DNA from 3 places in the Halomonas sp. SL1 genome. Region 1 is predicted to be linked to each of the others. Evidence: riboswitches for the same ligand, from Rfam matches in the RefSeq annotation. Region 1 holds a riboswitch; each other region holds the start of a gene.
The links. A riboswitch is a leader RNA that binds a small molecule or an ion and turns the genes downstream of it on or off. The one in region 1 is predicted to bind thiamine pyrophosphate.
Positions count from the first base shown of each region.

Region 2: it holds a riboswitch for thiamine pyrophosphate, as region 1 does, so the genes downstream of both, C9J49_RS08925 (sodium:solute symporter) here and tenA (thiaminase II) in region 1, are expected to answer to the same signal.
Region 3: it holds a riboswitch for thiamine pyrophosphate, as region 1 does, so the genes downstream of both, thiM (hydroxyethylthiazole kinase) here and tenA (thiaminase II) in region 1, are expected to answer to the same signal.

Region 1 is NZ_PYUQ02000008.1:117,968-132,905, reverse strand. It holds gene C9J49_RS03280 (heavy metal translocating P-type ATPase) at 1-1,174, shown strand, start outside; gene thiC (phosphomethylpyrimidine synthase ThiC) at 1,246-3,135, opposite strand; TPP riboswitch at 3,212-3,331, opposite strand; gene tenA (thiaminase II) at 3,639-4,307, opposite strand; TPP riboswitch at 4,399-4,558, opposite strand; gene C9J49_RS03265 (lysophospholipid acyltransferase family protein) at 4,635-5,564, opposite strand; gene C9J49_RS03260 (DUF4870 domain-containing protein) at 5,568-5,948, opposite strand; gene C9J49_RS03255 (VOC family protein) at 6,109-6,489, opposite strand; gene C9J49_RS03250 (class I SAM-dependent methyltransferase) at 6,529-7,170, shown strand; gene C9J49_RS03245 (MFS transporter) at 7,338-8,765, shown strand; gene C9J49_RS03240 (acyl-CoA dehydrogenase) at 8,826-10,643, shown strand; gene C9J49_RS03235 (3-hydroxybutyryl-CoA dehydrogenase) at 10,789-11,643, shown strand; gene C9J49_RS03230 (enoyl-CoA hydratase-related protein) at 11,736-12,509, shown strand; gene C9J49_RS03225 (DMT family transporter) at 12,580-13,488, opposite strand; gene C9J49_RS03220 (NAD(P)-dependent alcohol dehydrogenase) at 13,695-14,774, shown strand; gene C9J49_RS03215 (aspartate/glutamate racemase family protein) at 14,846-14,938, shown strand, end outside.
Region 2 is NZ_PYUQ02000014.1:68,087-73,232, reverse strand. It holds gene C9J49_RS08945 (CoA-acylating methylmalonate-semialdehyde dehydrogenase) at 1-584, shown strand, start outside; gene C9J49_RS08940 (YbaY family lipoprotein) at 976-1,326, shown strand; gene C9J49_RS08935 (hypothetical protein) at 1,535-2,284, shown strand; gene C9J49_RS08930 (hypothetical protein) at 2,410-3,087, opposite strand; TPP riboswitch at 3,200-3,312, shown strand; gene C9J49_RS08925 (sodium:solute symporter) at 3,302-4,690, shown strand; gene ilvD (dihydroxy-acid dehydratase) at 4,760-5,146, shown strand, end outside.
Region 3 is NZ_PYUQ02000031.1:35,015-40,160, forward strand. It holds gene C9J49_RS16500 (response regulator transcription factor) at 38-733, shown strand; gene C9J49_RS16505 (ATP-binding protein) at 730-2,091, shown strand; gene C9J49_RS16510 (hypothetical protein) at 2,202-2,492, shown strand; TPP riboswitch at 2,541-2,643, shown strand; gene thiM (hydroxyethylthiazole kinase) at 2,676-3,494, shown strand; gene thiE (thiamine phosphate synthase) at 3,484-4,104, shown strand; gene C9J49_RS16525 (DMT family transporter) at 4,184-5,059, opposite strand.

The sequences.
Region 1 (14,938 bases):
GCCGCCGCTGGCGTTGGGCGGCGAATGGGGCGAGTGGACCTATCGCGCCCTGGCGCTGCTGCTGATCGGTTGCCCCTGCGCGCTGGTGATCTCGGTGCCGGCATCGATCGCCTCGTCGCTCTCCAGCGGCGCCCGGCACGGGCTGTTGCTCAAGGGCGGTGCGGTGATCGAAGCCGCCGCCCGCACCGAGGCGGTCGCCTTCGACAAGACCGGCACCCTGACCGAGGGCCGGCCGCGGGTGACCGATGTGGTGCCGGCAAGCGACGCCGTGGCCGCGCAGGACGTGATCGCCCTGGCCGCGGGCCTGGAGCGCGACGCCAGCCATCCGCTGGCGCAGGCGGTGGTCGCCCATGCGGAGGCGCAGCAGGTCGCGGCCTCAAGGGTCAGCGAGGCCCGGGCGGTGCCCGGGCAGGGCGTCGAGGCGCTGATCGAGGGTCGCCGGGCCTTCGTCGGCGCGCCGCGCCACGTGGCCGATCGCGGCACGCTGGCCGAGGCGCTGGCCGCGCGAATCGAGGAACTCGAGGCCGAGGGCAAGACGGTGATCGTGGCGGTCGAGGACGGCGTGGCGCTGGGGGCCATCGCCCTGCGCGACGAGCCGCGGCCCGATGCCGAGGCCGGCGTGCAGGCGCTGTCGGCGCTGGGCGTGCGCTCGGTGATGCTGACCGGCGACAACGATCGCACCGCCGCGGCCATCGCCGGGCGCCTCGGCATCGAGCGTCGCGCCGGGCTTATGCCGGAGGGCAAGGTCGAGGCGATCCGTGAGCTGGCCGGCCATGAGCGGACGATGATGATCGGTGACGGCATCAACGACGCCCCGGCCCTGGCCAGCGCCCAGGTGGGCGTGGCCATGGGCTCGGGGACCGACGTGGCGCTGGAGACCGCCGACGGCGCGCTGCTGCGCAACCGGGTGGGCGACGCGGCGGCGCTGATCCGGCTGGCGCGGGCGACCATGGCCAACATCCGCCAGAACATCGCCATCGCCCTGGGGCTCAAGGGGCTGTTCCTGGTGACCACCGTGCTCGGCATCACCGGGCTGTGGCTGGCGATCCTGGCCGATACCGGCGCCACCGTGCTGGTCACGCTCAACGCCCTGCGGCTGCTGCGCTTCGCGCCGGGCGGGCGTGACTCGACGGAAGACAACGAGGTCGTTGCTCCCGTGCCCGCGGCAAACTGAACCCGTTTGGCCGCATGAAAAACGCCGCGCCGGCATGCAGCCGGCGCGGCGTTCTGCATCAAGGCGGGAGGTCAGACCTCCTTGTACAGCTCGGCGCCCTGGTCGCGGAACTTCTCGGCCTGTTCGGCCATGCCGCGCTCCACCACGGCGCGGTCGCCTTCGAGGCCGTTGTCGGCCGCGTAGTCGCGAACCTCCTGGCTGATCTTCATCGAGCAGAACTTGGGCCCGCACATGGAGCAGAAGTGGGCCACCTTGGCCGAGTCCTTGGGCAGGGTCTCGTCGTGGTACTCGCGGGCGGTGTCCGGGTCGAGGCCGAGGTTGAACTGGTCCTCCCAGCGGAACTCGAAGCGTGCCTTCGACAGGGCATTGTCACGGCGCTGGGCGGCCGGGTGACCCTTCGCGAGATCAGCAGCATGCGCGGCGATCTTGTAGGTGATGATGCCGGTCTTGACGTCGTCCTTGTTGGGCAGGCCCAGGTGCTCCTTGGGGGTCACGTAGCAGAGCATGGCGCAGCCGTACCAGCCGATCATCGCCGCGCCGATGCCGGAGGTGATGTGGTCGTAGCCCGGCGCGATGTCGGTGGTCAGCGGCCCGAGGGTGTAGAAGGGCGCCTCGTCGCACTCGCGGAGCTGTTTGTCCATGTTCTCCTTGATCAGGTGCATCGGCACGTGACCGGGGCCCTCGATCATCACCTGGACGTCGTGCTCCCAGGCGATGCGGGTCAGCTCGCCCAGGGTCTCGAGCTCGGCGAACTGGGCCTCGTCGTTGGCGTCGGCCACCGAGCCCGGGCGCAGGCCGTCGCCCAGCGAGAAGGCGATGTCGTAGCGCTTGCAGATCTCGCAGATCTCCTCGAAGTGCTCGTAGAGGAAGCTTTCGCGGTGGTGGTAGAGGCACCACTTGGCCATGATCGAGCCGCCGCGGGAGACGATGCCGGTGGTGCGTCTAGCGGTGAGCGGCACGTAGCGCAGCAGCACGCCGGCGTGGATGGTGAAGTAGTCGACGCCCTGTTCGGCCTGCTCGATCAGGGTGTCGCGGAACACCTCCCAGGTCAGGTCCTCGGCCACGCCGTTGACCTTCTCCAGCGCCTGATAGATGGGCACGGTGCCGATCGGCACCGGGGCGTTGCGGATGATCCACTCGCGGGTCTCGTGGATGTTCTGCCCGGTGGACAGGTCCATGATGGTGTCGGCGCCCCAGCGGATACCCCAGGTCATCTTGTCGACCTCGTCCTCGATGGACGAGGTGACCGCCGAGTTGCCGAGGTTGCCGTTGATCTTCACCAGGAAGTTGCGGCCGATGATCATCGGCTCGGATTCCGGGTGGTTGATGTTGTTGGGGATGATGGCGCGGCCGGCGGCCACCTCGTCGCGCACGAACTCGGGGGTGATCTCCTCGGGCAGGCGGGCGCCGAAGGCCTCGCCCGGGTGCTGGTGGCCGAGGATGCGCTCGACCTCTTCGGTGCCCATCGTCTGGCGCTTCTGGTTTTCCCGAATGGCGATGAATTCCATCTCGGGGGTGACGATGCCCTGGCGCGCATAGTGCAGCTGGGTGACGTTCTTCCCTTCCTTGGCCCGGCGGGGCATGCGGGTCAGCTCGAAGCGCAGTGGGGCCAGCATGGGGTCGTTGGCGCGGCGGCGGCCGTACTCCGAGGTCGGGCCGTCGAGGAACTCGGTGTCGTCGCGGGCCTCGATCCAGTCGCGGCGCAGCTCGGGCAGGCCGCGGCGCAGGTCGATGTCGGCCTCGGGGTCGGTGTAGGGGCCGGAGGTGTCGTAGACCAGCAGCGGCGGGTTTTCTTCATCTGCGCCGGAGGTGCGGGTTGGTGACAGGCCGATCTCGCGGAAGGGCACGCGGATATCGGGTCGCGAGCCTTCGACGAAGACCTTGCGCGAGCCGGCCAGCGGGGCCACGGCGGCGGCGTCGACGCGGGCGTTCTCGTTGAGGAAATGGATGGTCTTGCTCATGGTCGTGCTCCCTTGGCTTGAGTGGTTCGTCAGGGAGGACCGTCGGGGAGGACAGGGGCGGCCGACGCCGAGGCGCCGCCGCGTGTCGCTTGATCCCTACGCTGGTCCTAGCCAGTTCAGGTTCAACGGGATCCATGCTCCGGCGCCTCGCGCCGCATGATCTCAGCCGTCTTCAACGGCACCCCGTCAAGCGTGGTGGTGCCCGCCGCTGGGCGGGCCGTGTCATTGCCTTTCTTCTTCCTACCTACTTTTTTTCTATCGTGGGCCAGGGGCCGAGCTGGCGCGGTGCTAGCCGAGCGCCGGGGGCAAGACAAAGCGAGGGTTTTTGCCATGGGTGAGGCGATCCTCGCCGAACGGGCTGGCCATGGATGGCCAGCACTGGTCCTGCAAACGGAGCAGGATGCGAGAGTGCCGCAGGGCAAAAGTTAGCGCCCAGGGATGGGTTCACAGCGCCTCGCGTGGTCTTGTCGCCGGAAAAGCTCGGCAGTCAAGGAAGGTGGAGCTCAGTCCGCGCGATCCAGCCCCATCTGCCAGAAGTCGATCTCCAGCCGGGTAGCGTCGCGGAACAGCCGCGCCAGCTGGTCGAAGCGCGCCGGCGTCACCTCGGCCAGGCGCGCGTCCAGCCAGGCGATCTCGGCGTGCATCGCCCGCTGGAAGTCGTCGCCCTGATACATGGCGATCCAGGCGTCATAGGGGTTGGCGTCGCCGCGCACGGTGAACGGCTGCGCCTCGAGCCAGTTGGCGATCTCGCCGTAGCCCACCAGGCAGGGGGCCAGCGCCACGCGCAGGTCGAGCAGGTCGCCGCGGCTGCCGGCGTCGAGCACGAAGCGGGTGTAGGCCAGGGTAGCGCGGGCCTCGGGCAGCGCCGCCAGGTCGTCTTCGGTGATGCCCCAGTCGCGACAGAAGCCGCGGTGCAGGTCCAGTTCGACGTCGAGGATGGTCTTCAGGCCGTCGAAGGCCTGGCACAGCTCGTCGAGGTCGCGGCTCTTGTAGGCGGCCAGGGCGTAGGCGCGGGCGAAGTGGATCAGGAACAGGTAGTCCTGCTGCAGGTAGTGGCGGAAGGCGTCCGCCTCGAGCGTGCCGGCGCCCAGGGCGCGGACGAAGTCGTGCTCGGTGTAGGCGCGCCAGTCGGCCTGGCAGGCGGCGGTGAGATCACTGAAGCGACGGCCCATCTTGCCTCCGATTCCGATGAGAGCGGATGCCGGAGGGTGCGCACGGGCGTAGCGGAGGCGGTGAGGGAGAGCCGGGGCACAAGGAGGGCGCGCCGGCCCGCCGCCTGATTCCCTACGCCGGTTCACGTGCGGCGCGTGCCACACCCACCCGGATCAGGTTCCACGGGACCAGCGCTGGGCTCTGTCTCGAACGTGTCGAGCACGAACCTGCGCCATCTCAGCCGGTTCCACCGGCACCCCGTCAAGCGAATGGGCCGAGTCTAGCAGCTTGGCGGGCAGTTGCCATAGCCCGGTCTGGAAACGACTTCCAATGGCGTGGTCAGGCACTCAGTAGACGCGGAAGCGCTTCCAGTCGGCGCGGCCCTCGAGTTCCTCGGGGGTCTTGCGATAGCGCTTGTATTCCCACTGGTACTGGACCGGATCCAGGGCGATGGCGGCCTCCACGCAGGCATTCACGCCGGCGGCCGAGGTGGTCTCGTCGCTCGAGTAGACGCGCTCGTCGGCGGCCAGGAAGTGCAGCGCGAAGCCGCGGCCGCGAACGCGCTTGGCCACGCCGGTGACGACCCGGGCCTCGGTGCGGGCCACCAGCTTGGGCAGCAGGGTGGCGGTATAGGCCTGGCGGCCGAAGAAGGGCGCGAACACGCCGCTGCCCCAGCTCGGCGTCTGGTCCGGCAGGATGCCCACCGTCTCGCCGCGCTTGAGCGCCTTGAGCAGCGCCGCCACGCCGCGCGGATTGGTCGGCACCAGCTCGGCCCCGCGCCGCTCGCGGCCGCCGCGGATGATCGGGTCCAGCGGAGCGAGCTTGGGCGGCTCGTACATGGCGGTGAAGGGGAAGTGCCCGGACAGCCAGAAGTTGAGCACCTCCCAGTTGCCGAAGTGGGGTGCCAGCACGATGACGCCTCGCCCCTCGGCGCGGGCCTCGTCGAGCAGCTCGCGGCCGTGGACCTCGAGAATGCTGGCCTCGACCCGGTCCGGCTCGCCCATCCAGGCCAGGCCCAGCTCGAGCATGGTGGCGCTGGAGTGGACCAGGCTGCGCCGCGCCAGGCGGCGGCGCTCGGCCTCGGGGCGGTCGGGATAGGCCTGGGCCAGGTTGATGCGGGTCACCCGGCGCTCGCGCCGGCTGCCGAGCTGCACCAGCGGGCCGGTCATGCGCGCCAGGCGCCACAGCGAGGCCGGCCGCCAGTTGGCGAGGGCGCGCCACAGGCCGGCGATCAGCCGCGCCTGAAAGCGCCCCTGGGTGTGTTGCGTGTCGGCCATGGATCAGATCAGCCAGGTATCGACGTTGTCGGGGGCGCGCTTCTCCTGCAGGCCCTTGAAGCCCTTGACGCAGCGGATGATCATCCACACCGCCAGCGCGATCAGCAGCGGGAAGCCGATCACGACCAGGGTCAGCAGCGAGGCCAGGGCGGCATAGACGAGGCCGATCCAGAAGGTGCGGATCTGGTAGCGGTAGTGCTCGTCGAGCCAGGCCGGGCCCTTGCCGCGGTATACGTAGGCGATCACCACGCCGATGATGCCGGTGAAGCCCACCACGAAACTGGCCAGGTAGAGGGCGTAGACGACCATGGCCATGGTGGTATCGGGGGTGCGGGCGTCGTCGGCGACCACGGCGTCGTGGCGCGCGGGATCATGCTCGTTCATCGGTCGTCCTTGAAAGCGTGGATATCGTGCCGCTCATGATACTGGCCTGCGTTGGCGATGCCACCGTATGCCATCGGCGACGCCGGCAAGAGCCTTCAGCCAGGTTGGTAAAAGCCTTCAGCCAGGTCGGCATAAGTCCTCGGCGATGTCGCCTGATCCCTCAACGCCTGGGGCGGCTGATCTCGAGCAGGTTGCCGTCGGGGTCGCGCAGGTAGAGAGACTCGATCTCGCCGGTGGCACCCTGGCGGCTCACCGGGCCCAGCTCGACCTCGATGGAGAGCGCCTCGAGATGGCGCTGGACCTCGTCGAGGGGCAGCTGGCTGCGCAGGCACAGGTCGAGGCTGCCCGGGGTGGGCGTGGCGGCCCGTGGCTGGATATCGGTGGCGGTCCAGTGTAGGCGCAGGGCCATGTCGCCGAGCATCAGGTCCACGCGCTCCTGATCGCGATAGCGGACGTCCAGCCCCAGTACCCGGGTGTAGAAGTCCACGGCGCGGGAAATATCGGTCACGGTGATGACCAGGTGGTCCAGACCTGACAGCATGCATGCCTCCTGAAAGTGAGTCCTGCCACAGAGAATACGATGATGCCGACCTGTCCGCTATGCGCATCCACCGACCACGCGCCCTACCATCGCGATGCGCGACGCGACTATCGCCGCTGCCGGCGCTGTGCGCTGGTGTTCGTGCCGGCCCATCAGCGCCTCGGGCCGGCGGAGGAGAAGGCGGTCTACGACCAGCACGAGAACTCCCCCGACGATCCCGGCTATCGTCGCTTCCTGTCGCGGCTGTTCGAGCCGCTGGCGGCGAAGCTCTCGCCCGGCGCCCGCGGGCTCGACTTCGGCGCCGGCCCGGGGCCGACGCTGTCGGTGATGTTCGAGGAGGCCGGCCACCCGATGGCGATCTATGACGCCTTCTACGCGCCGGACGCGGCGGCGCTCGAGCGCACCTACGATTTCATCACCTCCACCGAGGTGGTCGAGCATCTGTTCGCGCCCGGCGCCGAGCTCGAGCGCCTGCTCGGTCTGCTGGCGCCCGGCGGCTGGCTGGGGCTGATGACCAAGCGGGTGCCGCCAAGCGTGGAGGCGTTCGCCGGCTGGCACTACATCCTTGATCCGACCCACGTCTGCTTCTTCGATGAGGCGAGCTTTCGCTGGCTCGCCGAGCGCTGGCAGCTGACGGTGAGCTTCCCGGCCGGCGACGTCGTATTGCTGCAGAAGGCGTGAGGTCGCTTCGTTCGATAACACGCTGTTATCGTCATCGAAGTGTCGCGAAAAAGCCTGCCAGGGAGGATTGGCGGCACCCGTGACCGGGCGTATATTCGTGCGCGAATTCCCGCCACCGCCGTCCCCGGCGGTGGCCTTTTCTCGCGGCTCGTCGGAGGCCTTCGCACATGTCACGCCAGCTGTTGCTCATGGCCCTGGGGCCGCTGCTCGGACTCTTCATCCTGGGCATCGGCAACGGCTTTCTGACCACGCTCACCACCCTGCGGCTGGACGCCGCCGGGGCCTCGTCGCTGGTGATTGGCTGGGTGTCCTCGGCCTACTTCATCGGCCTGGGCTTGGGGGCGATGGTCAACGACCGCCTGCTGCTGGCGATCGGCCATATCCGCGCCTACGGCAGCTTCGCCTCGCTGCTGGCGGTGTCGGTGCTGCTGCAGGGCATGTCCGCCGACCCCGTGGCCTGGTTCGCCCTGCGTCTGATCGCCGGCTGGGCCACGGTGGGCGTTTTCCTGGTGATCGAGAGCTGGCTCTTGACCGCCGGCGACGACCGGGTGCGCGGGCGCCTGCTGGCGATGTACATGATCGTGGTGTTCGCCGCCGGGGCGATCGGCCAGCTGCTGTTCGGCCTGACCCGCGGCATGGCGCCCGCCGAGCCCTTCATGCTGATCGGCCTGCTGGCCTCGCTGTCGGTGCTGCCCATGGCGATCATCCCGCGGGTCACGCCGCTGCTGGAGAAGGCCGAGCCGCTGTCGCCGCTGCGCCTGATCACCCTGACGCCCACCGGCGTGATGGGCAGCTTCGGCTCCGGCATCGCGGTGGCGGCGGTCTATACCCTGCTGCCGCTGTACCTGCAGCGCAGCGGCGTCGGCGGCGATCGCGTCGGCCAGCTGATGGCGCTGGTGGTGCTCGGCGCCATGTGTCTGCAGTACCCGGTGGGGCGCTGGTCGGACCGCCACGACCGCCAGCTGGTGCTGATCGGGCTCGGCGGCTTCTGCGCGCTGATCTGCGCCGGCATCCTGCTGTTGCCGCTGCCGCCCTGGGGACTCGCCGCGCTGCTGTTCCTGCTCGGCGGCGGGGTGTTCTCGCTGTATCCGGTGGCGGTGGGGCACGCCGCCGACCGCGCCCCGGCGGGCGCGCTGGTGCGCATGAGCCAGGGCCTGCTGCTGATCAACGCCATCGGCGCGACGCTGAGCCCCTCGGCGATCGGCCCGGTGATGACGCTGGTGGGTGACGGCGGGCTGTTCTGGTCGCTGGGCGCGCTGGGCGTCGGGCTGGTGGCTTTCTTCGCCTGGCGGCGCAGCGTGCGCCCGGCGCCGGTGCCGGTGGCGCCGTTCTCGCCCGCCACGCCGCTCAGCGCCGCCGAGCTGGCGGTCACCGAGGAGTGGGTGCAGGGCGCGCTGGAGCACGAGCACGTCGAGGATCTGTCCGAGGCGGTGCCGGACGTCGAGGTGGCCGAGCCGCTGGTCGGCCCGCCGCCGCCGGACGAGCCGCATATCGTCTACTACGACGATGCGGCGCCGGCCGAGGCTGCCGTCGAGAGCGCCGATGATGGGGCCGCCGAAGGCGCCGGCCAGGATCGAGGGGCGACCTACGGCTAATGGTTCATCAGCCGTCGTGAATCTAGGCTCGCCGGAACGTCCTGTTTTCGAGGTGCCCCGATGACGCCCTATACGCCGCCGCTTCGCGATGCCCGCTTCGTGCTCGAGGAACTGCTCGAGCACGGCTCGCTCTCTCTGCCCGGCTTCGAGGAGATCGGCCCCGAGCTGGCCGATGCCGTGCTGGAGGAGGCCGGCCGGCTGGCCGGCGAGGTGTGGGCACCGCTCAACGCCGTCGGCGACCGCCAGGGCTGCCGGCGCCGCGAGGACGGCGGCGTCACGCTGCCCGAGGGCTTCGCCGAGGCCTACCGGGCCTACGCCGAAGGCGGCTGGAACGGCATCGGCGTCTCCGCCGCCCACGGCGGCCAGGGCCTGCCGGAGACCGTGGCCAGCGCGGTGCAGGAGATGCTGCACGGCGCCAACATGGCGCTGGGCCTGTGCCCGATGCTCACCGCCGGCGCCATCGAGGCGCTGGCCCGCCACGGCAGCGAGGCGCAGCAGGCGCGCTACCTGCCGCCGCTGGTGGAAGGCCGCTGGACCGGCACCATGAACCTCACCGAGCCCCAGGCCGGCTCCGATCTCTCCCAGGTGCGCACCCTGGCCGTGCCTGATGACGACGCGTCCGGTCGTTACCGCCTCAGGGGCCAGAAGATCTACATCACCTGGGGCGAGCACGAGGCCGCCGAGAACATCCTGCACCTGGTGCTGGCGCGCACCCCGGACGCTCCCGAGGGCAACCGGGGCATCTCGCTGTTCCTGGTGCCCAAGTATCTGGTGGAGGACGACGGCAGCCTCGGCGAGCGCAACGATGTGACCTGCATCGGGCTCGAGCACAAGCTCGGCATCCACGGCTCGCCGACCTGCTCGCTGAGCTTCGGCGAGGGGCGGGGCGAGGAAAGAGGCGAGGCTGAGGGGGCTATTGGCTATCTGGTCGGCGAGCTCGGCCGCGGGCTCAACCACATGTTCACCATGATGAACGAGGCCCGCCACAAGGTCGGCATCCAGGGCATCGGCGTCGCCGAACGCGCCTGCCAGCAGGCGCGCAGCTACGCCCTGGAGCGGGTGCAGGGCCGCCGCGACGGCGCGCCCTGCGTCATCGCCGAGCATCTGGACGTCAGGCGCATGCTGCTGTCGATGCGCGCCCGCACCGATGCGCTGCGCGCCCTGGCGCTGACCTGCGCGGCGCAGATGGACCGGGCCCGCCACGCCCTGGATGAGGCCGAGCGCCAGGCCGCCCAGGCCCGGGTCGAGGTGCTGATCCCGGTGGTCAAGGCGTTCTCCACCGATCAGGCGGTGGAGATCGCCTCGCTGGGCCTGCAGGTCCACGGCGGCATGGGCTACATCGAGGAGACCGGCGCCGCCCAGCTGTTGCGCGACGCGCGCATCGCGCCCATCTACGAGGGCACCAACGGCATCCAGGCGCTGGACCTGGCCGGCCGCAAGCTGGCCCGCGACGGCGGCGCGGCGCTGAGCCGGCTGGCCGACGAGGTCGATGCCACCGCCGAGGCGCTCGCCGTCAGCCCCGAGCTGCGCCCGCTGGGCGAGAGCCTGGCCGGCGGCGTGGCCGATCTGCGCACCGCCATGGGCCTGGTGCTTGCCCGGGGCGCCGATCCCGAGCGCGGCGCGGACGCCGTTCAGGCCTGTGCCACGCCGTTTCTTTCCCTGGCCGCCCATGTGCTGTGTGCCTGGCAGCTGGGCCGTTCGGCCCTGCGCGCCGAGGCCGCGCTGGCCGACGGCAGAGGTGACGCCGACTTCTATCGCGCCAAGCTCGCCGCGGCGGAGTTCGGCCTGCGCCAGTGGCTGCCGGAGGGCCGCGCCCGGCTGGCGGCGATCGAGGCCGGCATGGGCGGCCTGGCGGCGCTGAAGCCCGGGCATCTCTGAGCCCGGCGCAGGGCGCGAGCCTGCCAGCGTGATGTCAGCGCAGGCGGGCGTGACTCGACCGCGACACACGACCGGTGCATGCTGATCCGAGTGCCCGCCGGGCGTGATCGGCGGGCGAGTCCACCCAAGCGAAGGAGAGGCAGCGATGAGTCAATCACCGATCGGCGTCGTGGGCGCCGGCACCATGGGCCAGGGCATCGCCCAGGTGCTGGCGACCGCCGGCTTCACGGTCCGCCTGTTCGACGTGGCCGAGGAGGCGCTCGAGCGCGCCCGGGCCGGCATCGACAAGGGGCTCGGCAAGCTGGTGGCCAAGGAGCGGCTGAGCGAGGACGCGCGCGCCGACGCCCTGGCGCGGCTCCGCGGCACCACCGAGCTTGCGACCCTGGCCGACTGCGAGGTGATCATCGAGGCCGCGCCGGAGAATCCCGAGCTCAAGGAGCGGCTGTTCCGCGACCTCAGCGCGCTCGGCGATGACATCATCCTGGCCTCCAACACCTCCTCGCTGTCGCTGACCCGGCTGGCCGGCGCCTGCGAGCGCCCCGAGCGGGTGGTGGGCATGCACTTCTTCAATCCGGTGCCGGTGCTGAAGCTGGTCGAGGTGATCCGCGCCGAGCAGACCGGCGACGCCACCGTGGCGCGCGTCGAGGCGCTGGCCGAGGCGCTGGGCAAGACCGCGGTGCGGGTGGGCGATTCGCCGGGTTTCGCCGTCAATCGTCTGCTGGTGCCGATGATCAACGAGGCGGCCTTCCTGGTGCAGGAGGGCGCGGCCACGCCGGAGGCGGTGGACCAGGCCATGCAGCTCGGCGCCGCCCATCCCATGGGCCCGCTGGCGCTGGCCGACCTGATCGGCCTGGACGTGTGCCTGGCGATCATGGAAGTGCTGCAGGAGGGCTTCGGCGATCCCAAGTACCGGCCCTGTCCGCTGCTGCGTCGCATGGTCGATGCCGGCTATCTGGGCCGCAAGAGCGGGCGCGGCTTCCACGTCTACGACGGTGCCTGACCCCCGACCAAAGCCGCGATTGTCGCTCTACCAAGCGTTCGCTAGGGTGAGGGCGTTGCGTCTTTCCCGATATCACGAGACGAGGAGCCATCATGAGCGAGCAGGCGATCGAGGTGCAGGACGAGGGCGGCGTGGTCCGTCTGACCGTCAACCGTCCCAAGGCGCTCAACGCCCTGAACAGTGAGGTGATCGCCGCCTTGGCGGCGGCGCTCGACGATCTCGAGGCCCGCGGCGACCTGCGCGCGGTGCTGATCACCGGTGCCGGCGAGAAGGCCTTTGTGGCCGGCGCCGACATCACCGAGATGCGCGACAAGAGCGCCGTCGAGGCTCGCGACTTCGCCGGCCAGGCCCAGGCCACCCTGAAGCGGCTCGAGGCGCTGCCGGTGCCGGTGGTGGCGCTGGTCAACGGCTTCTGTCTGGGCGGCGGCTGCGAGCTGGCGCTGGCCTGCGACTGGGCGGTGGCCAGCGACAATGCCGTGTTCGGCCAGCCGGAAGTGCTGCTCGGGGTGATTCCGGGCTTCGGCGGCACCCAGCGCCTGCCGCGCCGCGTCGGCCCGGCCATGGCCCTGGACCTGGTCACCACCGGGCGCAAGATCGACGCCAGCGAGGCCCTGCGCATCGGCCTGGTCAACCGGGTGATGCCCCAGGCCGAGCTCGAGGACTACGCCGCCGAGCTGACCAAGCAGCTCGGCGGCAACGGCCCCCAGGCGGTGCGCGGCGCCAAGCAGGCGGTCCACGACGGCCTGGACCAGGACCTGGACAGCGCCCTGGCGCTGGAGACCAGCCTGTTCGCGCTGTGCTTCGCCGGCGACGAGCAGCGTGAAGGCATGAGCGCCTTCGTCGAGAAGCGCAAGCCGAACTTCTGAGCGCCGCTCGCACCCTGCGCAGCATCGACGGCCGTGGCGGTGACGCCACGGCCGTCTTGTGTCTGTGGTGTCAGTCCAGGCGTCGGTCGCGGCGCCTGGCCGGGCGCGCCGGCCAGCCGAGGCGCAGCATGCCGGTGGCGATGGCGGTGCCCGCGAGGGTGATGGCCATGCCGGCCAGGATCTGCAGGCTCAGCGTCTCGTCGAGCAGCACATAGCCCCACAGCAGGGCGCTGACCGGCACCAGGAAGGTCACGGTGGAGGTCGCGGTGGCCCCGGCGCTGGCGATCAGCCCGAAGTAGAGCAGGAAGGCCAGGGTGGTGCTGAAGGCCGCCAGCGCCAGGCCGTTGGCCCAGCCGAGGCCGCTGATCGGGGCCTCGGGCCACAGCCACAGGCCCGGCAGCAGCAGGATCAGCCCGGACATGGCGCAGCTGCCGGCGGCCAGCACGCGCACCGGCAGGTGGGACAGGTAGGTCTTGGAGTAGTTGGTGGCGATGCCGTAGCAGAAGGTGGCGCCGAGCACCGCGAGGATGAACCAGCCGTCGCCGCCCAGGGCGAAGTCCAGCCGATCCGCAGACAGCACATAGACCCCGAGGAAGGCCAGCGCCAGGCCCAGATACTGGCGCCGCGACACCGGCGTGGCGAAGAACAGCGCGCCGAGCAGGGCGGTGAACAGCGGCGTGGTGGCGTTGATCAGCGAGGTGAAGCCGGCCTCCAGCCGGGTGGTGGCCAGCGCCAGCAGCGAGAACGGCAGCACGTGGTTGACCAGCCCCAGCAGCATCAGCCGACCGGCGTTGTCCCGCACCAGGCGCAGGTAGCGTACGCCGAGCAGCAGCGGCAGCATCAGCAGCGCGCCCACGCCCATGCGCACCAGGATCAGCGGCACCGGGCCGAACTCGGGCACCGCCACTCGCATGAAGATGAACGACATCCCCCACAGCGAGGAAAGCAGGATCAGGCGGAGGGTGTCGGCCGGGCTCATGGCGGTGTCCAGGTGGCGAGCGGGAAGAAGGTGTCATGGCAGGGTAATCGCCCGTCGGTCGGCGGGGAAGGGCGTGGACATTCGCCTCTCACCTCCGCCGTGGTCGATGGAAGGAGGGCGCGTGCCGGCGGCTTGATCCAGCGCAATCCCGGTTCGGCGAGGCTGTGCTGTGATGAGAGGAGGTTCCTTGCCTCGGGAGAACTGCCATGCCTGCCATGATGAAAGCCGCCGTCTTCGTCGAGCCCGGCCGCATCGAGCTCGACAACAAGCCGATTCCCGACATCGGCCCCGACGACGCCCTGATCCGCGTGACCACCACCACCATCTGCGGCACCGACGTGCACATCCTCAAGGGCGAGTATCCGGTGGAGCGCGGGCTGACCGTGGGCCACGAGCCGGTGGGGGTGATCGAGAAGCTCGGCGCCAACGTCAAGGGCTATGCCGAGGGCCAGCGGGTGATCGCCGGCGCCATCTGCCCGAGCTTCACCTCCTATGCCTGCCAGGACGGCTGCAGCGCCCAGGACGGCGGCCACCATGGCCACGGCTACAAGCCCATGGGCGGCTGGCGCTTCGGCAACACCATCGACGGCGCCCAGGCCGAGTACCTGCGCGTGCCCGACGCCCAGGCCAACCTCAGCCCGGTGCCGGACGGCCTGACCGACGAGCAGGTGTTGATGTGCCCGGACATCATGTCCACCGGCTTCGCCGGGGCGGAGTCGGCCAATATCCGCATCGGCGACAGCGTGGCGGTGTTCGCCCAGGGCCCGATCGGGCTCTGCGCCACCGCCGGGGCGCGGCTGCGCGGTGCCGGGCTGATCATCGCCGTCGACGGCGTCGACGAGCGGCTGGCCATGTCGCGCCAACTCGGCGCCGACGTGGTGCTGGACTACCGCAAGGTCGACGTGGTCGACGAGATCCGTCGCCTCACCGGCGGGCGCGGCGTGGACGCGGCCATCGAGGCGCTGGGCCTGCAGGCCACCTTCGAGAATGCGCTCAGGGTGCTCAAGCCCGGCGGCACCCTGTCGAGCCTCGGCGTCTACTCCGAGGACCTGACCCTGCCGCTGGACGCCTTCAGCGCCGGCCTCGGCGACCACCGCATCGTCACCTCGCTGTGCCCGGGCGGCAAGGAGCGCATGCGCCGGCTGATGGGCATCATCGAGAGCGGCCGCCTGGACCTGGGCCCGCTGGTCACCCACCGCTATGCCCTCGACGACATCGTCGACGCCTACGAGCTCTTCTCCCATCAGCGCGACGGGGTGCTCAAGGTCGCCCTGAGCGCCGGCTAGGGCCGGCGCTGGCGTGCGGGCCGGCGGTCGTGGTATCGCTGTGGGCACGATGATTCCACACGGAGGTGACCATGAAGACCATCGGCGTGCTAGGCGGCATGAGCTGGGAGTCCACCCAGAGCTACTACCGGGCCCTCAACGAGGGCGTGAAGCGCGAGCTGGGC
Region 2 (5,146 bases), on a different contig from region 1:
CCCGCCACATGAAGGTCGGCCCCGGCACCCAGCGTGACGCCGACCTCGGCCCGCTGGTGTCGCCGGCCGCCAAGGCGCGGGTGGAGGACCTGATCGCCGCCGGCGAGCAGGAGGGCGCCCGGCTGCTGGTCGACGGTCGTGGCCGTGAGGTCGAGGGCTATCCGGAGGGCAACTTCGTCGGCCCGACCCTGTTCGCCGACGTGACCGCCGAGATGACCATCTACCGCGAGGAGATCTTCGGCCCGGTGCTGTGCGTGGTGAGCGCCGAGACGCTCGACGAGGCGATCGAGTTCATCAACGCCAATCCCAACGGCAACGGCACCTCGATCTTCACCAACTCCGGCTGGGTGGCTCGCCGCTTCGAGACCGAGATCGACGTCGGCCAGGTGGGCATCAACGTGCCGATTCCGGTGCCGGTGGCCTACTTCAGCTTCACCGGCTCGCGGGCCTCCAAGCTCGGCGACCTGGGACCCAACGGCAAGCAGGCGATCGGCTTCTGGACCCAGACCAAGACCGTCACCGCCCGCTGGTTCGAGCCGGAAAACGTCTCCGGCGGCATCAACAGCACCATCTCGCTGAGCTGATCCCATCCCGCTCGGCGATCATCGACGGCCCCGCCTCGGGAGAGGCGGGGCCGTCGTGGTTGGGGCGGCTTGCCCGGTAGACGGTACGGCGTTCGGCGCCCGGGGGATTCCATGACCCGGGTCATGTCAGGCCTCCCGCTTGCTCTGGCGGTACGTGGAAACCTTGCTAACTTGATGGAGTGTCGACGGGAATGAACCCGCCTTGGCGCCACGGGCCTATCCGGGGTGACGCGGCCAGCGGTGACGAGTCTTCTCTCTGCCCTGGTACATGAAGGAGTCATCAATGAGATCGAAAAACGGAATCGCGGCAGTGACCGGTCCCTGGATGATTGGCACTCTCGTCCTGTTGCTGGCGGCATGCAGTCAGCCACAGAGGGCGGGGGAGTCGTCGATGCAGCAGCCGGACAACTCCCTGATGCGGGTCATCAGCGGCGAGGTGTGGTATCGCGAGCGCATGGCGCTGCCCCCGGGAGCCGAGGTCATCGTGACGCTCGAGGATCAGTCGCGCGCGGATGCGCCCGCCACCGTGCTCACCGATTACACCTACACCGTCGAGGGCGCCCAGCCCCCTTATCCGTTCCGGCTGGTCTATGATCCTCAGGCCATCGACGAGCGCATGACTTACGGACTGCGGGCACGGATCGTTCACGACGGTGAGCTGCTGTTCACCAGTACGGAGCACGTTGATCCCTTCGCCGGCGAGGCGGCCGACCCCGTGCGCATCAGGGTCTCGCGGCAGTAAGCGTTGCTGGGGCCGAGGGAGATTTCCCCCCTCGCGAGTTTCCTTCGGCTTTGGCTCTGCAGGTGCGCCAGCGAGCCATCCGTGGGGCATCACGGGTGCCACGTCTGCGGACATGAAACGTGCCTGCCTGCTGTGGGCATGCCTATCCGGGCATGGGGAAAGAAAACCGGAGACCAGGGAGCCACGGATGCTTGCACGAAATGCACTGATGATCGCCACCTTCTTTGCCATGTTTTCCCCGGGGATAGCCAGCGCTCAGCAAGATGGCCTGGGCTCGGAAGCCAATGATCCGACGGCCTCCGTCATGGCCTTCCAGCTGCAGGACTTCTACACGTACCGGTACCACAACCTCGACGACGAGGACGGAAACCGCATGCAGTTCCGCGCCGCCATTCCGTTCTCGCTGGGCGACTCCAGCAACATCTTCCGGCTCACCGCGCCTTACGTGACCGACTCGCCGAATGACTCGAGCGGCTGGTCCGACATGACACTCTTCGACCTGGTGACCTTCGACCGGTCATGGGGGCGATTCGGCGTGGGTGCGGTAGCGCTGTTGCCGACCGGGGAAGACGGCCTGAGCGCCGAGAAATGGGGCCTCGGTCCCGCCGTGGGCTTCGTGGCCAGCCAACCCTGGGGGATATGGGGGCTGTTCAACCAGAACGTGTTCACGGTGGCGGGAGACGACGACTACCGCGACGTGAATATCTCGATCGTGCAGCCGATCGTGAACTACAGCCTCGGGAATGGTTGGTCGGCGGGGGCCTCCGACATGTCGATCACCTATGACTGGGAGCAGCATGATTGGGTGAGCCTGCCCCTGGGCGTTGCGCTCAACAAGCTGGTGAGGATTCAGGAGTATCCGGTGCAGTTCACGGCCAGCTATGAGCACAACTTCTACGACGAGGGGGTGAGCGCCTCGGACACCCTCAACCTCACCGCGAAGCTGCTGTTGCCTTGAACGGCAGCGGTGAGTAGGGGGCCGCTGGTCGCCTCCGAAGCGCTAAAGATCAATGACGTCTCAGGCGATCCTGGCCCCTTCCATGGAAGCTTCTGCCTCCTCCTGAGGCCCCGCTCCGGTATCGCCTAGGGGCGGATATGGGCCATCTCCAGCAGCTCGCTCAGCGGTTCCAGTTGGCCCACGTGCAGCACCAGCACGCACTCGCCGGGTTCGTCGGCGGCGGGGCGAACGATGGCGAATTCGCCTTCCTCCAGATGGAATTCGTGGATCTCGCGGCTGCCCTCGGGCGTATTGCAGCGGATCGAGCGGTAGGCCTCGTCCTCGCCGTAGGTCAGGCGGTGATAGACCTTGAAGAAGGTATACAGCGACAGGCCGCGGGGAAACGCCGGCCAGCGGGCCGGGTTGTCTCGAGTCTCTGAGTCGACCTCGAGGCCGTCGGCCTCGGCGCCGGCGATGGCACTGGCCAGCGGCTCGGCGAGCAGGCTGTCGGCCTCGCCCGGCAGCGGGGCGAGACGGTCCAGCGCCTGCTGGTAGCGCTCGGCGATCGCACGCAGGTCGGCCGTCTTGCCCAGCGCATGGTCGCCATGTCGCAGGTCTTCGGGGGCGCAGCCGCCGTTCTCCCAGCCGTGGATCACCCTGAGCGTCAGTCGCCCTTCGCGCATCGGCGCCTCCAGCAGCGCCTGGAGGGCGATGCGCAGGTGCAGCTGGCGCTCGGGGACGCCGTTGTCGAAGGCGGCGTAGGGCTCGGCGAAGATCCGGTGCAGGCAACCGGGGGCGTGTTCCTTGGCTTCGGTAAACGGCATGGCGGGGTCCGGGCTGGTTGTTCGAATGGCGGGAAGGATGTGTCATGCTGGCGTGGCAATCCGGATATCGGCCATTTTGGCCCTGTCTTGAGGATCGCCACTACAATCCATTCACTGTCGCCAGGGGAGTCTCGCCGGCATCGGCGGGGCTGAGAGAGCGTGCGTCGCTGACCCTGGAACCTGATCCGGTTCACACCGGCGGAGGAAGTGCGACATGCCTTATCTGACGTCAGCCGTGCTTGGCGCGGCGCTTTTGTGTTTCACCGTTCTGGGCCTGCGTGCCCGCCGGGCCGACGGCCCGCTCGACGACTACGTTACCGCCCGCAACTCCCAGTCGGCCCCGACCCTGGGGCTCTCCTTCCTGGCCTCCGGCATGGGGGCCTGGATCCTCTTCGCGCCGCCCGAGATCGGCGCCTTCGTCGGCCCGCTGGGTCTGGCCGGCTATGCCATCGGCTCGGCGCTGCCGTTCATCGTGCTCGGCGCCTTCGGCCCGGCCATCCGCCGTCGCCTGCCGGAGGGGCGCAGCATCGGCGAGTACGCCGAGGCCTGTTTCGGCGCCGGCATCCGCCGCTGGGTGGCGCTGGTCTCGGTGCTGTACATGGGCTGCTTCCTGGCCGCCGAGCTGACCGCCATCGGCGCCATCACCGGGCTGCTGTCGGACGTCCCGGTGGCGCTGGTGGTGGTCGGCGTGGCGGTGGCGACCCTGCTCTACACCGCGCTGGGCGGGCTGCGTGCGAGCCTGGCCACCGACCGCTGGCAGGCCTGGCTGCTGCTGGCCCTGCTGGGGGTGGTGGGCGGCGTGGCGCTGGCCCGGTTGCCCGAGCTGCCGGCCGAGGCCGCGCTGCCGTCGATCCCCGCCGCGGATGCCCTGTCCGTGGCGCTGACGCTGGTGATCGCGGTGACCGCGGCCAACCTCTTCCATCAGGGCTACTGGCAGCGGGTGTGGGCGGCCCGGGACGACCGGGCGCTGGGGCGCGGCGCCTGGCTGGGCGGCGGCATCACCGTGCTGGTGGTGGCGGTGGTCGGCGGCCTCGGCATGCTGGCCGCCATGGCGGGCGTGTCGCTGGGCGAGCCGCCGATCCCGTTCTTCGCGCTGCTCGCCGAGGCGCCGGGCTGGCTGGCGCTGCCGGCGCTGGTGCTGGCGGTGACCCTGGTGGCCTCCAGCGTCGATACCCTGCAGAACGGCATCGCCTCGCTGGTGGTGGCCGGCAGCGGCCGTCGCGGCCTGTCGCTCAGGGCGGCGCGGTGGGTCACCGTGGCGCTGATGGTGCCGGTGGTGGCGATCGCCCTGCAGGGGCTCTCGGTGCTGCGACTGTTCCTGATCGCCGATCTGCTGTGCGCGGCCATCGTGGTGCCGGTGCTGCTGGGGCTGTGGGCGCGGATGAGCGCCATGGCGGCGCTGGCCGGCGGTCTCGCCGGGCTGGCGGGCGCGGTGCTGCCGGGGTGGGTCGCCTCGGGCAGTGCCCTCGATGGCCTGCTGGCGGCGAGCTTTCCCGGCGGGGTGCCGACCCTGCCGCCCTTCCTCGGTGCGCTTCTGGCCTCCAGCGCGGTGGCGCTGCTGGTGGCCTGGTGGCGCCCGGCCGCGGTGCGGCGTACGGCCTGAACGGTTGCCAGGCCGGCGGATGACGGCCACCCTCTGAAGGTCATCCCGACCTGACGGAGGAGCCGCGCCATGAGTGACACGCCACAGGATCCCCGCCGCCGCCATTCCGCCCCGGTGGTGGACGGCGTCGGCAAGTCGGCCAGCCGCGCCATGCTGCGCGCGGTGGGCTTCAACGACGCCGACTTCACCAGGCCCCAGGTGGGCATTGCGTCCACCTGGAGCCGCGTCACGCCCTGCAACAGCCACATCGGCGAGCTCGCCGAGCAGGCCAGCGCTGGTGCCGATGCGGCCGGCGGCAAGGGCGTGATCTTCAACACCATCACCATCTCCGACGGCATCGCCAACGGCACCGAGGGCATGAAGTATTCACTGGTGTCGCGGGAGGTGATCGCCGATTCCATCGAGACGGTGGCCGGCTGCGAGGGCTTCGATGGCCTGGTGGCCATCGGCGGCTGC
Region 3 (5,146 bases), on a different contig from region 1:
AGTATCGGCATGACCGGAGCACCGACAAGGAAGGCCCATGCGCATACTGCTGGTGGAAGACGATCCCAGCCTGGCGTCGGGCATTCGCCTGGCGCTGAAACCCGAGCACTACACCGTCGACATCCTCGGCGACGGTATCGAGGCCCTCAACGCCCTGCGCGACGAGGAGCCCTTCGATGCCGTCATCCTCGACCTGGGCCTGCCCCGGCTCGACGGCATCGACCTGCTCACGCGGCTGCGCCGCGGCGGCCATCGCGTGCCGGTGCTGGTGCTGACCGCCCGCGACGGCATCGAGCAGCGCATCCAGGGCCTGGATGCCGGGGCCGACGACTACCTGACCAAACCCTTCGAGGTCGACGAGCTCAAGGCACGGCTGCGCGCCCTGATGCGCCGTAGCCAGGGCCTGGTCAGCAGCGAGCTGCGCCACCGCGGCGTGGTGCTCGACCCGGAGAACCGCCGCGTCACCTACCAGGGCCAGCCGGTCACGCTGTCGCGCCGCGAGTTCACCCTGCTGCAGGAATTCCTCAGCCACCCGGGCCACGCCTTCACCCGCGACACCCTAGCCCGCCTGCTCTACGGCTGGGACGAGGACGTGGAGAGCAACGCCATCGAGGTCCACGTTCACCACCTGCGCAAGAAGCTGGCCCCGGAGTTGATCCGCACCCTGCGCGGCATCGGCTACATCATGGACAAGGCCCCGGCGGACGAGGCACCCGGGAACAGGATCCCATGAGCTCCATCCGCCGCCGCACCCTGGGCATCGCGCTGCTGGTGGTCGCGCTGTGCATGCTGGCGATCGGCGTGACCAGCTATCGCGACGCCGCCCGCGAAGTGGCGGCGCTGTTCGACGCCCGCCTGGCCCAGCAGGCCCGGCTGCTGGAAGGCCTGGTGCGCACGCCGCTGCCCGAGGCCCGGCGCGAGGCGCTGCTGGCGAGCCTCGACGACGCCCTGCGCCGCAACACGCCGGGCACCGACGGCGGCCACCGCTACGAGGGCGAGGTGGCCTTCCAGGTCTGGCGCGACGAGCGGCTGCTGCTGCGCTCCGCCGGCGCGCCGACCGCGCCGTTCACCGAGCGTCGTGCCGGCTACGGCGACGCGACCCTGGACGGACGCGAGTGGCGCGTCTTCGTCCTCGGCGGCGACGACCTGCGGGTGCTGGTCGGCGAGCGCGGCGACGTGCGCGGCGAGCTGGTCCGGGGCATCGCCCTGCGCACCCTGGTACCGGACCTCGTGGGCCTGCCGGCACTGGCGGTGCTGCTGTGGTGGGCGATCGGCTGGGGGCTGCGGCCGCTGTCACGGCTGGCCGCCCAGATCGAAGCCCGCGACCCCCAGCGCCTGAACCCACTGCCCGACGACCCACTGCCCCGCGAGCTGGCCACCATCGTCGGCGCCCTCAACGGCCTGCTGGCGCGGATCCGCACCCTGCGGGCCCGCGAGAAGCGCTTCATCGCCGATGCCGCCCACGAGCTGCGCACCCCGCTGACGGTGCTCGACCTGCACGCCCAGAACGCCCTGGCCACCGAGGATCCGGCGGATCGGCGCGAGGCGCTGACCCTGTTGCGCGACGGCCTGGCCCGCGCCACCCGGCTGGTCGGCCAGCTGCTGACCCTGGCACGCCTGGACCCGGAGCAGGAAGGCGCCCCGGATCAGCGCATCGACCTGCTGCACGAGGTGCGCGAGTCGCTGGCCGAGCTGATGCCGCTGGCCACCGACCACGACCAGAGCCTGCACTTGGAGGCCGACGAGGCGGCAGACTGGGCGCTGACCACCGAGCCCGGCGCCGTCACCACCCTGATCAAGAACCTGGTCGGCAACGCCATCCGTCACTCCCCCGCCGGCAGCCGCATCGACGTGGCACTGACGGCGGAAGAGCGAGTGCTGGTGCTGCGGGTGGACGACAGCGGTCCCGGCATCCCCGAGGACGGCCGCCAGCAGGCGCTGGCGCGCTTCCACCGCGGCGGTGCGGGAGCCGGGGCCGGCCTCGGACTGTCCATCGTCGACCGTCTGGTACAGCGCCACGGCGGCCGCCTGACGCTGGGCGACGCCCCCGGCGGCGGGCTGCGCGTGAGCGTGCGGCTGCCCCGCGCCTGACACGGCATCGTCATGTCGCTCCCTTAGCGTTGGTGTAAGCCGACTTTAAGCCAACGCCGTTACGGTGGTGGGCTGAATCGCCCAACGACAACCGGAAAGGAGACATCGACATGCACGCCATGCCCCCGACCTCTCTCGACGCCGCCCTGCGCCGCCCCCTGTGGCTGGCCCTGGGCGGCGTGCTGCTGCTCGTCGTCGAATGGCTGATCAGCCCCTGGGGCGTGGGTAGCCTGCCGCTGGCGTTGGTCGCCCTGGCCGCCGGCGCCGCCTTGCTGCTTCGCCCCCTGAACGCGGCGATGCGCCTCGAACCCGAGGAGGAAGGCAACGGCATGAGCGCCGATCTCCAGAGCGTCTCCCAGGCCAGCCTGCTGACCCTGGCCGTGCTCCAGCTGGCCGCCTGAGGCGACGCCCGCCGGCTTTACATGCATCGGACGAAGGGCGATAGTGAGGCCCGACGACAGGGGCGCCGGGGCGATGATCCGCCGCGGCTGAGAGGCACCCTCACTACCTGACCCGGATAATGCCGGCGGAGGGAGTCGTGCCGGCTCCCTCGGTGGCCGCGCCTCCCGTCGCCAGGAGGCCCGATGCATTCCCTCGATCCCGCGCCGCATCTGGCGCGCGTGCGCCGCACCACCCCGCTGGTTCACAACATCACCAACCACGTGGCGATGAACTTCATGGCCAACGCGCTGCTGGCGCTGGGCGCCTCGCCCGCCATGGTCCACGCCCGCGAGGAGGCCGCCGAGTTCGCCGGCCTGGCCACCGCCCTGACGCTGAACATCGGCACCCTCTCGCCCCACTGGCTCGACGCCATGGACGACGCCGCCCGCGCCGCCAATGACGCCGACACGCCCTGGGTGCTCGACCCGGTGGCGGTGGGCGCCACCCGCTTTCGTCGCCAGGCCGGCGCCCGGCTGCTGGCGCTGGGGCCGACCGCGATCCGCGGCAACGCCTCGGAGATCCTGGCGCTGGCCCGACAGGGCGGCGGCGGGCGCGGCGTGGACAGCACCGACAGCGCCGACAGCGCCGAGCGCGCCGCCGTGGCGCTGGCCCGCGAGCATGCCACCGTGGTGGCGGTCACCGGCGAGGTCGACCTGGTCACCGACGGCCGACGCCTGACGCGGGTCTGCGGCGGCCATGCGCTGATGCCTCGCGTCACCACCATGGGCTGCGCCCTGACCGGCGTGGTCGGCGCCTTCCTGGCCGGCGCCGAGGATCCGTTCGAGGCCACCGTAGCGGCGCTGACCGCCTACGCCGCGGCCGGGGAGATCGCCGCCGAGACCGCCGCCGGCCCCGGCAGCTTCGCCGTGGCCTTCCTCGACGCCCTCTATGCCCTCGATCCCGACACCCTCGCTACGCCGCTGGCCGACCGTATCCACCTGGAGCTCACCGATGCGCCTTGATCTGTCCCTCTACCTGGTCACCGACCCCGAGCTGTGCGCCGCCCTCGGCGTGGAGCAGACCGTACGGGCCGCGGTGCGCGGCGGCGTCAGCGTCGTCCAGCTGCGCGACAAGCACGCCGCCGACGCCGAGATGATCCCGCTGGCCCGGCGCCTGAAGGCTGCCCTGGCCGGCAGCGGCGTGCCGTTGATCATCAACGACCGCCTCGAGGTCGCGCTGGCCAGTCGGGCCGACGGCCTGCACATCGGCCAGGACGACGGCGAGGTCGCCGATGCCCGTGCCGCGCTGGGCCCGGACGCCATCCTCGGCCTCTCGGTGCAGACCCACGAACAGCTGGCACGGCTGGACGCCGGGCGCCTCGACTACCTGGGCCTCGGCCCGGTGTTCGCCACGGCCACCAAGCAGGACCATGCCGCGCCGCTGGGCGTCGACGGCCTGGCGGCGCTGGCCGCCGCCAGCCCGCTGCCCACGGTGGCGATCGGCGGGCTCAAGGTCGAGCACGTCGAGGCGGTGCGCCGCGCCGGTGCCGGCGGCCTGGCGGTGGTCTCGGCGATCTGCGGCACCCCGGACCCGGAGGCCGCCGCCCGCGCCTTCCCGCCGTTCCACCGCTGACGCCTGAACGGCCAGCCCCGAACGCAGGCGGCCCCGCGCGAAAGAGCGCGGGGCCGCCGGGTCGCCGACGCGACCTGCGTCACAGGGAAGGCCGCCGGTTCAGCGCGACGCGCCGCTCCTGATAGGCGATGGCCAGGCCGCTGGCGATGATCAGGCTGCCGCCGGCGAACACCCAGGGGTCGGGCATCTCGCCCCAGAAGCCCCAGCCCAGCAGGGTCGCCCACAGCAGTGCCGTGTAGTCGAAGGGCGCGGCAATGGCCGCCGGGGCGTAGCGGAAGGCCTGGGTCAGGCCCACCATGGCGCCGACGCCGAGCACGCCAGCGCCCAGGAAGCCCAGCCAGTGCAGCGGCGCCGGGGCCTGCCAGACCCAGGGCAGGGTCAGGGAGGCGGCCAGGCAGGGCACCAGGGTGGTGTAGAAGACCATGGCCCAGAGGTGCTCCCCTTCGCCGTAGCGGCGCGCGGTGATCATGGTCAGGGCATAGAACAGCGCCGCGGCGACCACCACCAGCATGGCGGGCTGGAAACCGGCCGCCCCGGGCCGCACCACCACCAGCACCCCGACGAAGCCGAGCAGCGTGGCCAGCCAGGTCGGACGGTCGACCCGCTCGCCGAGCAAGGGCACCGACAGCAGCGTCACGAACAGCGGCGCGGCGAAGGCGATCGCCGTGGCGGTGGCCAGCGGCAGCAGCACCAGCCCCCACATGAAGGTGATCATGGTGGCGGTGAAGATCAGGCCGCGCAGCAGGTGCACGCCCGGACGCCGCGTGCCGAGGGTGCGCAGGCCGCCATTGAAGCGCGCGATCAGCACGATCAGCGGCAGCGACACCAGGGTGCGGAAGAAGATGATCTGCAGCGGCGAATGCACCGCGCCCAGCCACTTGGTGAGGGCATCGCCCAGGGCCAGACACAGCACGCCGCCGCACATGAACAGGATGCCTTTCAGAGAGGGAGCCATGCAGCGCCTCCGTGCGCGCGTCGAGGGAGGGGAAACGACACCGCCCCGACGGCCTGACCGTCGGGGCGGTGAGAGGGGCCGGAACCG